Allocatelliglobosispora scoriae: one gene and its partner. The protein of the gene in region 1 binds, or shares a complex with, the protein of each later gene. Links are inferred from orthologs where the notes say so. Each region holds a gene or a part of one and is shown in the gene's direction. Other genes may lie near its edges.

Evidence for each region.
Region 2: the proteins of ctaD (region 1) and ctaE are in contact, whole or in part, in a solved structure (PDB 7CUB), measured with the Escherichia coli proteins. The link is inferred for Allocatelliglobosispora scoriae from one-to-one orthologs.

Annotation. Positions count from the first base shown.
Region 1 is NZ_JACHMN010000002.1:2,658,080-2,664,622, reverse strand. What follows is about bases 1,920-4,766. They hold ctaD (aa3-type cytochrome oxidase subunit I), read left to right. Parts: upstream 1,920-2,420; coding sequence 2,421-4,112; downstream 4,113-4,766. Other genes in these bases: F4553_RS17505 (isochorismatase family protein), read right to left, coding at 4,257-4,766; F4553_RS17515 (hypothetical protein), read left to right, coding at 1,920-2,250. Outside these bases: F4553_RS17525 (dihydrodipicolinate synthase family protein), read left to right, coding at 1-555; F4553_RS17520 (proline racemase family protein), read left to right, coding at 548-1,549; more of F4553_RS17515, read left to right, coding at 1,912-1,919; more of F4553_RS17505, read right to left, coding at 4,767-4,790; F4553_RS17500 (dimethylarginine dimethylaminohydrolase family protein), read right to left, coding at 4,905-5,747; F4553_RS17495 (MFS transporter), read left to right, coding at 5,806-6,543. UniProt on the Escherichia coli protein: Cytochrome bo(3) ubiquinol oxidase is the terminal enzyme in the aerobic respiratory chain of E.coli that predominates when cells are grown at high aeration.
Region 2 is NZ_JACHMN010000002.1:1,858,602-1,865,215, reverse strand. What follows is about bases 1,621-4,538. They hold ctaE (aa3-type cytochrome oxidase subunit III), read left to right. Parts: upstream 1,621-2,729; coding sequence 2,730-3,347; downstream 3,348-4,538. Other genes in these bases: qcrA (cytochrome bc1 complex Rieske iron-sulfur subunit), read left to right, coding at 4,264-4,538; qcrC (cytochrome bc1 complex diheme cytochrome c subunit), read left to right, coding at 3,392-4,267; F4553_RS14020 (cytochrome c oxidase assembly protein), read right to left, coding at 1,621-2,612. Outside these bases: trpD (anthranilate phosphoribosyltransferase), read right to left, coding at 27-1,103; F4553_RS14025 (helix-turn-helix domain-containing protein), read right to left, coding at 1,201-1,605; more of F4553_RS14020, read right to left, coding at 1,602-1,620; more of qcrA, read left to right, coding at 4,539-5,403; qcrB (cytochrome bc1 complex cytochrome b subunit), read left to right, coding at 5,400-6,614. UniProt on the Escherichia coli protein: Cytochrome bo(3) ubiquinol terminal oxidase is the component of the aerobic respiratory chain of E.coli that predominates when cells are grown at high aeration.

The DNA of each region.
Region 1 (6,543 bases):
AACGGGTACGCCGCCGGCCGCCCCGAGGTGATCGCGCACTACGAGGCCGTGGCGGCTGCCGGGCTGCCCGTCGTCGCCTACAACAACCCCTTCGACACGAAGGTCGACCTGGTCCCGGGGCTGCTCGCCGAGCTTTACGACCGGGACCTGATCGTGGCGGTCAAGGAGTTCTCCGGCGACGTACGCCGACTGCACCAGATCCGTGAACTCGCACCCGGCCTCGACGTGCTCGCCGGTGCCGACGACGTACTCCTGGAGCTGGTCATGCAGGGTGCCGTCGGCTGGATCGCCGGGTTCCCGAACGCGCTGCCCACGCAGTCGGTGGAGCTCTTCGAGCTGTGCCGGGCCGGGGACCTCGATCGGGCACTCCCGCTCTACACCGCTGTCCACGCTGCCTATCGGTGGGATTCGCGGCCGGTGTTCGTACAGGCGATCAAGCTGGGGATGGACCTCGCCGGACGCTATGGCGGACCCTGCCGCCCGCCCAGGCTGCCCCTGCCCGACGACGTCGCGGCGCAGGTCACGGCCGACATGAAGCGAGCCCTGGGTGCGTAGCCGCGCCGTCTATCACGCGGTCAACTCGCACACCGAGGGCATGCCGACGCGGGTGATCACCGGTGGGATCGGCGTGTTCCCCGGCGAGACGATGGCGCAGCGGCGGCTGCACGGCGTCAACGAACGCGATGACCTGCGCAGGCTGCTGATGTTCGAGCCGCGCGGGCACTCGGCGATGTCGGGTGCGATCCTGCAGCCGCCGATCCGGCCGGACGCCGACTGGGGAGTGCTCTTCATCGAGGTCTCCGGCTGGCTGCCGATGTGCGGCCACGGCACGATCGGTGTCGCGACGGTGCTGGTCGAGACCGGGATGGTCGAGGTCGTGGAGCCGGTCACGACGATCCGGCTCGACACGCCGGCCGGGCTCGTCGTCGCGTCCGTCGCGGTCACCGACGGCCGGGCCACCTCGGTCACGCTCCGCAACGTGCCGTCGTTCCTGCACGCCACGGACGTGCCGCTCAGCGTGCCCGGTGTCGGCGATCTCACCGTGGACATCGCCTACGGCGGCAACTTCTACGCCTTCCTCCCCGCAGCCGCGCTCGGCCATCCGGTGACCCCGGCGAACGTGCCCGCGCTGCTCGACCGCGGCCTGAAGATCATCGACGCGATCAACGAGCAGGCCCGCCCGATCCACCCGACCGACCCGGCGATCGACGACTGCCGGCACGTCGTGGCCTACGAGCCCGGTCGCGACGGCGCCGACGCCCGGGCGGTCACGCTCATCCACCCGGGCTGGGTGGACCGGTCGCCCTGCGGCACGGGTACGAGCGCCCGCATGGCGCAACTCCACTTCCGCGGGCACCTCCCGCTGGACACGCCCTTCATCAACGAGAGCGTCCTGGGTACGCGATTCACCGGCCGCCTCGTCGAAGCCACGATGGTCGGTGATCGGCCTGCCGTGGTGCCGACCGTGACCGGGCGGGCGTGGATCACCGGGACCGCTCAGTACCTGCTCGACCCCGAGGACCCCTTCCCGGCCGGGTTCGAGCTGTAGGACCCGTGCCGGCCGCCTCCTCAACAGGGCCTCGGGCGGTCGGCACGGTGAAGGGTGGCCCGGTGGGAGGACCGGGCCACCCTTCATGCCATGGCACGAGGTCGAATAAGGCGCGTTGATCGCGTTGTTTCCGGGAAGTAGTCCCCTCAAGCACTAGGCGAGGGGACTACTTCCCGGAAACAACGCGATCATGGGTGTGGGTGCTGCGGGCGCGTGCTCCTGGCGTACCCACGATGGGGCGCTGGAGGGGGCGCGGCCTGGAGGTGCGCTGGGGGTGCGGGATTTCGACCTGAGGCATAGCCTGTGCGGGCTGTCGGGCATCGACAGTGGCTCATGGAATGATCTTGGGGAGGAAGTTCCTGATGCGCGACATCCAGAACTGGATCGCTTTCATCATGGCCGTGCTCGGCGCTGCGATGGTCGTCGGTGGCGCGGGCGTCATCCTGTTCCGGGCGCTCAAGACCGTGTCGTCCGCCACACCGGAGGAGCCGGTCGGCATCGACCTCGACACCGAGCCGACCGCTCCGGTGGGTTCCAAGCCCGCCCGGACCGCCAGCTTCTTCCGTCGGGTGTGGCGTTCGGCGCAGGCTCTCGACTCGGCGGATCGCCTCATCGCCTGGGGGATTGTGCTGCTCGTGCTGGCTGCGCTCGCCGCGGGTGCGATCGGGTTCAACGTCCAGCTCGGTGTCGGCAACAAGTAGGGGCACTCTGAGTAGCCGACTCGTCTCTCTACGGCGAGTCACACCACCCCACGGTCATGGTCGACCACCGGGGGATTATTCTGCGTCCGAGGTACGCCTGGACTGATCAACTCGCCCGAGAGGGTCGGGGGCGTACCGAGCAGCTGGCAAACAGCCCCAGGAGGCCGCTCGTGACAACCGTCGCACCGAAGCCGATCGTGACCCGGCCCTGGCCGGTTCGCCAGAACACCAAGGGTTCAGCGATCGCTCGGCTGCTGCGCACCACGGACGCGAAGCAGATCGGGCTCATGTACCTGGTCACGTCGTTCGTGTTCTTCATGATCGGCGGCCTGATGGCGCTGCTCATGCGTGGCGAGCTGGCGCAGCCGGGCATGCAGTTCCTGTCGCCGGAGCAGTACAACCAGCTCTTCACGATGCACGGCACGATCATGCTGCTGTTCTTCGCGACGCCGATCGTCTTCGCGTTCGCGAACTTCATCGTGCCGCTGCAGATCGGCGCGCCGGACGTCAGCTTCCCGCGCCTGAACGCCTTCGCCTACTGGCTCTACGCCTTCGGCGGCACGATCGCGATCACCGGTTTCATCACGCCGGGCGGCGCCGCCGACTTCGGCTGGTTCGCCTACGCCCCGCTGAACAGCGCGGTCAACTCGCCCGGCCCCGGTGGCGACCTCTGGATCACGGGTCTCGCGATCTCCGGTCTGGGCACCATCCTCGGCGCCGTCAACATGGTGACCACGATCATCACCCTGCGCGCGCCGGGTATGACGATGTTCCGGATGTCGATCTTCACCTGGAACATCCTCGTCACCAGCCTGCTCGTGCTGATGGTCTTCCCGCTGCTCGCCGCCGCGCTCTTCGCGCTGCTCGCCGACCGGAAGCTCGGGGCGCACGTCTTCGACTCCTCGACCAACGGGCCGATGCTCTGGCAGCACCTCTTCTGGTTCTTCGGACACCCTGAGGTCTACATCGTCGCGTTGCCGTTCTTCGGCATCATCTCCGAGGTCATCCCGGTCTTCAGCCGCAAGCCGATCTTCGGCTACAAGGGCCTCGTCGCCGCCACGCTGATGATCGCGGCACTGTCGATGAGCGTCTGGGCGCACCACATGTTCGCCACCGGCCAGGTGCTGCTGCCGTTCTTCTCGTTCCTGAGCTTCCTCATCGCCGTACCGACAGGCATGAAGTTCTTCAACTGGATCGGCACGATGTGGCGGGGCCAGATCACGTTCGAGACACCGATGCTCTTCGCCATCGGCTTCCTCGTGACCTTCCTCTTCGGCGGCCTCTCCGGCGTGCTGCTCGCGAGCCCGCCGATCGACTTCCACGTGTCGGACTCGTACTTCGTGGTCGCGCACTTCCACTACGTGCTCTTCGGCACGATCGTCTTCGCCGTCTACTCCGGGGTCTACTTCTGGTTCCCGAAGATGTTCGGCCGGATGCTCGACGAGCGCCTCGGCAAGGTCCACTTCTGGCTGACGACGATCGGCTTCCACGGCACCTTCCTGGTCCAGCACTGGCTGGGCACCCAGGGCATGCCGCGCCGCTACGCCGACTACCTGAAGGAGGACGGGTTCACCTTCCTGAACACGTTCTCGACGATCGGCGCCTTCATCCTGGGCGCCTCCACGCTGCCGTTCCTCTACAACGTGTGGAAGTCCTACCGGGCGGGTCGCCTCGTCACGGTGGACGACCCGTGGGGCTTCGGCGCCTCGCTGGAGTGGGCGACGAGCTGCCCGCCGCCGCTGCGCAACTTCGACACGATGCCGCGGATCCGCTCCGAGCGGCCCGCGTTCGACGCGAAGTTCCCGCACCTGGCGGTGGACACCAGTCCCGCACCGAAGGCCGTCTCCGGCTCGAAACACTGACGACGCCGTCACGGAAGCGGGCCTCCCACTGTCGGGAGGCCCGCTTTCTGTTGTCCGTGTGACTGCCTGCGCCGGTCAGGTCGCCGGCGTGGCTGCCGCGGCCGGGCGTTCGGCGTGGCCGGCCGCCGGGCCGGGGCCGAGGGCTCAGGCGATGGCGACACCGGCCGTGCGGAGATCGTCCAGGGCGGTCGCCGTGGTCTCCGGTGCCACTCCGGCGGTCAGCCCGGTCAGGACCGTCGTGGTGAAGCCCTCGGCCGCCGCGTCCAGCGCGGTGGCGCGCACGCAGTAGTCCGTCGCGATGCCGACGACGTCGACCTCGGTGACATCGTGGGTGCGCAGCCAGGCGGCGAGGCCGATCCCGGCGCTGGTGCCCTCGAAGCCGGAGTAGGCCGCGGCGTGCGCGCCCTTGCGGAAGACCGCCTCGATGCGGTCCGTGTCCAGCCCGGGGTGGAACTCCGCGCCGAAGGTCTCCGCCACACAGTGCACCGGCCACTCCTGGAAGTGGGAGCCGGGATCGATGTGGTGATCCTGGGTCGCGACGACATGATCCCAGCCCGCGTCCGGCCTGGCCAGGGCTGCCGAGATGCCCGCCGCGACGGCGGACCCCCCGTCGACGGGCAGCGAACCGCCCTCACAGAAGTCGTTCTGAACGTCCACGATGATCAGCGCTCGTGCCATGCCCTCATGGTAGGCGCGCGGGCGCTCCCAGGCATGATCACGTTGCTTCCCGGAAACAGGCCCTTCCCGACCCGGCGATTCGCCCACTTTCCGGGAAACAACGCGATCTGGCGGCTACGCGCGCCAGAGAGGGCGGGTCAGGCAGGTGGGGCCGCCGTCGCCCTTGGCGAGCTCGCTCGCCGCGACCTCGTGCACCTCGACGCCGTGCTTCGCGAGCGCGGCCGCCGTCTTCGGGTTGCCCTCGAAGATCACAACCACCCCGGGGTGTACGGCGAGCACGTTGCTGCCGAGCGTCGCGTACTCGTCGGGGTCGACGGGGATCGTCGTGATCTCGCGTGCGGCGAGCTCCTGGAGCAGCGCCACCGGCATGATCGGCTCGAAGACGACGGCGAGGTCGTCGGCGACGGGGGAGATGCCCGACATCAGGTGCAGCACGTGCGCGGGCCCCTGGTCATGCGGCATGTCATAGGAGAAGAGCTGCTGGCCCTCGGCGGCGAGAAGGGCCCGCAGCTCCTCGTGGGCCGCCTGGTTGGTGCGGTAGCCCCGCCCGGCGACCGCCACGTTGTCGCCGATCCAGCAGACGTCGCCGCCGTCCATCACCGACGGCGCGGTGAGACTCGCCATGGTCGGCACGCCGAAGCCCTCCAGTGCGGCGGCGAGCTTCGCAGCCTCGCCCTGCCGGCACGGCTTCGCGGACCGGAAGACCACGGTGCCGCCGCCGATGACGAAGACCGAGTCGTAGGCGAAGACCGCATCGACCTCCCCCTCCGTCGCGGGCGCCACCTCGACGGAGACGCCCAGCTCGGTGAGCTTCTCGGCGAACGCCTCGTGCTGCGCGAGGAGGAGCTCGGTGTCCGGCCTCCGCCAGCCGGCCTCGGCCCAGTCGCCGGTGACGGCGGGGCGGCGCAGGGCGGCACGGCGAAGGGGGGCCACGGAGGAGCGAACACCATAGGTCATCCGGTGATCGTAATTCACTTGCCACGATGTCGGACCCGACCGGCATGATAGGGGTGCTATGAGTCTCGCACCTTACCGTCAGGTCCTCGCCGTACCCGGTGTCCGCGCGTTGCTGCTGATCGGGATGCTGGCGCGCATCCCCTCCACGGCCATCGGCATGACGCTGACCCTGCACGTCGCCACCGGTCTGCACCGGTCGTGGGCGGAGGCCGGTCTCGTCACCGCCGCATACACCATCGGCGTCGCCATCGGTTCGCCGCTGATGGGCCGCCTCATCGACCGGCGGGGCATGCGACCGGCGATGCTGCTGACGACACTCGTCCAGCTCGTGGTCTGGTCGACGGCGCCGCACCTGAGCTACCAGCTGCTCGTGCCGGCCGCCCTCGTCGGCGGGCTCCTCTGCATCCCCATCTTCGGCACGATCAGGATCGCGCTCGCGGCGATGGTCCCCGGCGAGCAGCGACGCCCGGCGTACGCGCTGGATTCCATGATCGTCGAGCTCTCCTTCATGGTCGGGCCGGCCCTCGCGGTGCTGCTCGCCACGACGCTCTCGACCGGCACCGGGATCTACCTGCTCGCGGTCGGCCTGGTCGTCTCGGGCGCGACGCTGTTCGTCATGAACCCGGCGACCCGGCCCGAGGGCCAGGAGATCCCCGAGGTGGCGCCGCCGCGCCGGAGCTGGTTCGGCCCGCGCCTCGTCGCGGTGCTGATCGCCTCGGCGGCGGCGACCTTCATCCTCAGCGCCACCGACCTGGCGATCGTCGCGATGATGCGCGAGGCCGGTGCGATCACCTGG
Region 2 (6,614 bases), 800 kb from region 1 along the record:
TCTTCAAGAGTTGCGACGATCTTGGGTTACGCGCGGTGGGACTGGGCGGTGGTGATCCAGCGGTCCAGGGTGGCCGCTGCGGCGCCGGAGTCGATCGAGGTACCTACGACATCCAGCGCCTTCGCCAGAGCCGCGGTGAGGTCGCTGCGGGGGTCCGCGAACGGCTCCTCGTCGACGCCCTCGACCGCGACCAGCGCAGCCGCCGCGTTGACGAGCACCGCGTCGCGGATCGGGCCGCGCTCCCCGGCGAGCAGGCGCCGGGCCACTCCGGCGTTGACCGTGACGTCACCGCCGCGAAGGTCGCCCATGGTGCTCCGGGCTATGCCGAGATCGGCGGCGTCCACGGTGACCGGCACGACCTGCCCGCCCCGCACGATCTGCACGGAGGTGGTGGTCGTGGTGGTGAACTCGTCCAGGCCGTCATCGCCGTGCATGATCAGCACCGAGTCGCCCCGGCGGCCGAAGATCTCCGCCATCACCGGCGCCATCCGGTTGTCGGCGCAGCCGATCGCGCCCGCCCGGGGGCGGCCGGGGTTGCTCAGCGGGCCGAGGAAGTTGAAGGCCGTCGGTACGCCGAGCTCGCGCCGGGTGGCACCGGCGTGCCGCATGCCGGGGTGGAACCGGCCCGCGAAGCAGAACCCGATGCCGGCCTCGGCGATGCACGCCGCGACCTCGTCCGGGCCCAGATCGAGCGGGATGCCGAAGTGCTCCAGCAGGTCGGCTGCGCCGCACGCGGAGGAGGCCGCCCGGTTGCCGTGCTTGACGACCGAGACGCCCGCGCCCGCGACGACGATCGCGGCCATGGTGGAGATGTTGACGGTGTGCGACTGGTCGCCGCCGGTGCCGACGACGTCGACCGAGCGGGCCCGCTGCTCGTCGGTGAGCACGACCCGGGGCGCCTTGGCGAGCATCGTCGCGACGAGACCGGAGACCTCGTCGGGGCGCTCGCCCTTGGCCCGCAGCAGCAGGGCGAAACCGGCGATCTGAGCCGAGGTCGCATCCCCGGCCATGATCTCCTCCATCGCCCAGGCGGCGTCGTCGGTGGAGATCTCTTCGGCCCGCAGCAGCGCTGACAGCAAGCCGGACCAGGTCCTATCGCCCATGACGGGCACCTCCCCAGTAGGGGTAAGCGACCGCCGACGAGCCGTCAGCGGCGCTGTGCGCCTTGCGGGCGACCCGTCGGCGGACGCTCGACGAAGATTATGAGGTGACCCGCGCCGGCTGGCCGTCACGCAGCAGCTCGGCGACCGTGCGGCCGGTGGTGACCGGGTCCAGCGGGTGGGTCAGCGTTGCGGTGACCTTGGCGTAGGCGGCGAGCCATCGGTCGGCCGCCCGCGCGATCACGACGACGATCGGCGGGGTCACCTCGAGCTCGTCGTGCAGCTGCCGGGAGATGCCCAGGCCGCCCGCGGGCGCCGCCTCGCCGTCCAGCACCAGCAGGTCGATCTCGTAGTCGTCGACGAGCTTCACGCACTCGGCGTAGGTCTCGGCGTCGACGAACTCGATCGTGATGTCGGCCGCCGGGTGCTCGCCGATGGCGCCGCGCATGCTGTCGCGGACCGCCGGGTCGTCGCTGTACAGCAGGACGGTGTGGGTCGCGCTCATCGTTCTCCCCTGGGGATCGCAGTTGCTCGCTGATCGTACTCGGGTGCCTGGGCGGGTAGGGGGGTGGCGGCGTTTTCCCGCTGCGCCGCCTCCTCCTCGCGGTCGAGCTGCCGGTCGATCCGACGAGCCTCGCGTTCGGAGTGGCGCATCCACTGGGCGACGAGGACGCCGAGCATGGTGACGCTCACCACTTCACCACCGGCCCAGAGGATGCCCCCGGCGAGCTGCTGGTCGGCGGCCGGGTCGAGCCAGGACAGCCCGAGCGAGGGGTAGTAGTCCCCGCCGAGCAGCACCGTCTGCTGCATGATCGTGAGGCCGAGGATCGTGTGGAAAGGCACCGAGAGCAGCATCAACAGCGCTCGGCCCGGGTGCGGCCAGCGACCGGGCAGCGGGTCGAGCCCGAGCAGCGGCCAGAAGAAGAGACATCCCGTCGCGATGAAGTGCGCGTGCATCGCCTCGTGCAGCCAGGGAGTGCGCAACGTCACCTCATAGAGACCGGTGAAGTAGAGCACGAACGGGTTCGCGACGAAGATGCCGAACGCGACCAGGGGAAAAGCGATAACCTTGGCAACCCTGCTGTGTACGCCGGCCAGCAGCACCCGCCGTGGCCGGACCGGCAGCGTGCGCAGGGCGAGGGTCACCGGCGCGCCCAGGGCCAGGAAGATCGGAGCGACCATGCCGAGCACCATGTGCTGCACCATGTGCACCGAGACCATGGTCGTGTCGTAGGCGCCGATGCCGCTCAGGGTCACCAGCGCGATGGAGCCGAGGCCGGGTCCGAGGAAGAAGATCGTCCGGGCGATCGGCCACGAGTCGCCGCGCAGCCGCAGCCGGTGCACGCCGTAGAGGTAACACGCTGCGACGATCAGCAGCCCGGCGGCGAGCCATCCGTCCACTCTGGTCTGGGTCAGGATGCTCGCCACGGTGAAGGGCTCGGGCATTCCCGCCGAGGTCAACGCGGTGATCTCTACGATCTGGGGCACTCCGGCAGGGTATTCCACGTGCATTTCCGGGGCTTCGGCAGGCGTACCGGCGAAGGTTGCTCTGAGTGATCTGACCGCGACACGCGGTCCGAACGGCGACCCGGACGCGGTTCGATGCTGCTCAAGGATAATAATGACCGCGTGACAGCGGCCCCAGCCATCGCAAAGAGCAGCATCCATTCTCTGACCAGGCCCAACATGGTCAGCGTCGGGACGATCGTCTGGCTCTCCAGTGAACTGATGTTCTTCGCGGCTCTGTTCGCGATGTACTTCTCCATCCGCGCGGCGGACTATTCGCAGTGGGAGAAGCACTATCCGGTGCTTGACATCCCTTACGCACTGACGTTCACGGTCATCCTCGTGCTCTCGTCGATCACCTGCCAGATGGGTGTCTTCGCGGCCGAGAAGGGTGACGTGCACGGCCTGCGGCGATGGTTCACGCTGACGTTCGTGATGGGCCTGATCTTCGTGCTCGGCCAGGCGAACGAGTACCGGCACCTGGTGACGGAAGGCATCAAGATCAATGGCGACGGCTACGGGTCGATGTTCTACCTGACGACCGGCTTCCACGGTCTGCACGTGACCGGTGGCCTGATCGCCTTCCTCATCTACATGGTCCGGACCACCATGGGCCGGTTCACCCCGGCTCAGGCGACCTCGGCGATCGTGGTGTCCTACTACTGGCACTTCGTCGATGTGGTCTGGATCGCACTCTTCTTCATGATCTATCTTCTGGAGCGGATGGCGGGCCTCAGTTGAGACGCCGACCGGTTACAGCGGACCCAGACCTCGAAGGTATGGCCATGACAACTGACACCCCCGGCGGCAGGGGCCTGCTGGCCCGGCTGCGACGGGCATCCAACGGTGCGCCGCGCCGACGCGGTCGGCTCGCTCGCCGGTTGGGCTCGGCGCTGCGGCTGACGGCGGCGCTGACCCTGGCGGGCGGCCTCTACATCGCCATCGCACCGGCCTCACAGGCGCAGGACGTGCCGCTGTCGGCCACGGCGCAGGACGGCAAGGCGATCTACGACCAGAGCTGCATCTCCTGCCACGGCCGTAACGCGCAGGGCGTCACCGACAAGGGACCGAGCCTGATCGGCGTCGGCGCAGCCGCGGTCGAGTTCCAGGTCACCTCCGGCCGCATGCCCGCGGCTCGCCAGGAGGCCCAGATGGAGCGCAAGCAGCCCATGTGGGAGGGCCAGGAGCTGGTCGACAACTCCAACGCGCTGGCGCAGTACATCCAGGAGCTCGGCGGCGGCCCGCAGGTGCCGGCCGGCAACGACTTCGCCGCGCAGGGTGCCGCGAGCGCCAACGGCCAGGGCATCGCCAAGGGCGGCGAGCTCTTCCGGATCAACTGCTCCTCCTGCCACGCCTTCTCGGCCGGCGGCGGGGCGCTCTCGTCCGGCAAGTTCGCGCCGAGCCTCGCGGAGTCGACCGACCGGCAGATCTACGCTGCCATGCTCAGCGGCCCGCAGAACATGCCCGTCTTCGGCGACAACCAGCTCACGCCCGAGCAGAAGATGCAGATCATCGCGTACGTGCAGGACCTCAACGCCGACCACAACCCCGGCGGCTGGGGACTGGGCCGCTTCGGTCCGGTCACCGAGGGTCTCGCGATCTTCCTGGTCGGCATCGTGGCACTGGTCTTCGCCACCCTCTGGATTGCGGGGAAGTCATGAGCGCGGAGGAGACCACCCCGAGCGGCGTGGACCTGAGCGACCCGAAGCTCACCAACGAGCAGATCCTCACCGAGGGCCTGCGGCGCGACGACATCGAGATCGTCCACTACGAGCCGCAGTTCCCGGTGCCCGGCACGAAGGCCGAGCGGCGGCTCGAACGCGTCGTGGCGTTCCTGTTCCTGCTCGCCGGCCTCGCCGCGCTGGGCTTCGTCGCGGTCTACATCTGGGGTCCGTGGAACCCGGACGAATACCCGCTGGGTGCCAGCGACTACAACTACTACACCCCGGCGCTCGGCGCGCTGCTCGGCCTCGCCCTCACCGGCGTCGGCCTGGGCGTGCTGACCTACGGCAAGAAGCTGCTGCCGCACGAGATCGCGATCCAGCAGCGGCACGACGGCCCGTCGAGCGACGAGGACCGCACCATCGCGGTCGGCACGCTCGGCTTCATCGGCAACGAGCTGGGCATCCAGCGCCGTCCGCTGATCAAGGGCGCGCTCGCGGTCACCGGCGCGGGCCTGGGCGCGGCTGCGCTCGCCGTCCCGCTCGGCATGCTCATCAAGGACCCGCACAAGAAGAACGAGCACGGTCTCGACCCCTACACGTCGACCGGGTTCAACCCGAAATACAACGACGGCAACCTGGTCCGGCTGGTCCGTGAGGACTACACGCCGATCCGGCCGGAGGACGTCAGCATCGGCGGTCAGATCACGGCGTTCCCGGGCATCCCGCACGGCACGTCGAACCAGTTCGCCGACTCCCCGGTGCTCGTCATCCACCTGCGTGAGGACGACGCCGCGGAGCTGCGCGGCCACCTCGCCGACTACTCCGCCAACGCGTTGGCGTCCGCGGACGATCCGAACAGCGGCGGCATGTGGGAGAACATCGTCGTCTACTCGAAGATCTGCACCCACGCGGGCTGCCCGGCCAGTCTCTACGAGCAGCAGACCAACAAGCTGCTCTGCCCCTGCCACCAGTCGCAGTTCCTCATCACCGAGAACGCCCGCCCGGTCTTCGGCCCGGCGACGCGACGGCTTCCGATGCTGCCGGTCACGGTGGATGAAGAGGGCTTCCTCGTGGCGAAGCGCGACTTCGCCGTCTCTGTCGGCCCGGGATACTGGGAGAGGCCCAACCAATGAAGCGTCGCAAACTCGACCTCAAGGCGCTGCCTGCGGCAACCGCCGACCAGGTGGACCAGAGGTTCAAGGCCGCCGGACCGATTCGGGGCCTCCTCAACAAGGTCTTCCCGGACCACTGGTCCTTCCTGCTCGGCGAGATCGCGCTCTTCTCGTTCATCGTCCTGCTGCTGACCGGCACGTTCCTGACCCTCTTCTTCGACCCGTCGATGAAGGAGGTCGTCTACGACGGCGCCTACGCCCCGCTCAAGGGCGCGGAGATGTCGCGTGCCTACGAGACCTCGCTCAACCTCTCCTTCGAGGTACGCGGTGGTCTGATCATGCGGCAGATGCACCACTGGGCGGCGCTGCTGTTCATGGCCGCGATCGTGGTGCACATGTTCCGGATCTTCTTCACCGGCGCGTTCCGCAAGCCGCGTGAGATCAACTGGATCATCGGCGTCTCGCTGTTCTGGCTGGGCTTCACCGAGGGCTTCGCCGGATACTCCCTGCCGGACGACGCGCTGTCGGGCACGGGCCTGCGGATCGCCAGCGGCATCATGCTCGCCATCCCGGTGATCGGCACCTGGGTCACCTCGTCGCTCTTCGGTGGCGAGTTCCCGGGCACCATCATTCTGGACCGGCTCTACATCGTGCACGTACTGATCCTGCCGGGCATCCTGCTCGCGCTGATCGCCACGCACGTCGGCCTGGTCTTCGTGCAGAAGCACACGCAGTGGCCGGGCCCGGGCCGGACCAACAGCAACGTGGTCGGCGAGCGGATGTTCCCCCGTTACGCGATCAAGCAGGGCGGGTTCTTCATGCTCGTCTTCGCGGTCATCGCGTTCATGGGCGGCCTGTTCCAGATCAACCCGATCTGGCTCTTCGGACCCTATGAGGCGGCCGTCGTCTCCGCAGGCAGCCAGCCCGACTGGTACGTCATGTTCCTCGACGGCTCGACGCGGCTCATGCCCCCGTGGGAGATACGGTTCGCGCTGTTCGGCCACGAGTACATGATCCCGGCGATGTTCTGGCCGACGGTGGTGCTGCCCGGCATCCTGACGATGCTGCCGATGGCCTATCCGTTCCTGGAAGCGCGCTGGAACAAGGACAAGAAGATGCACCACCTGCTCCAGCGTCCCCGCGACGTGCCGGACCGGACGGCGCTCGGCGCCATGGCCGTCTCGTTCTACCTGGTGCTGGTGCTCTCCGGCGGTAACGACATCATCGCCGAC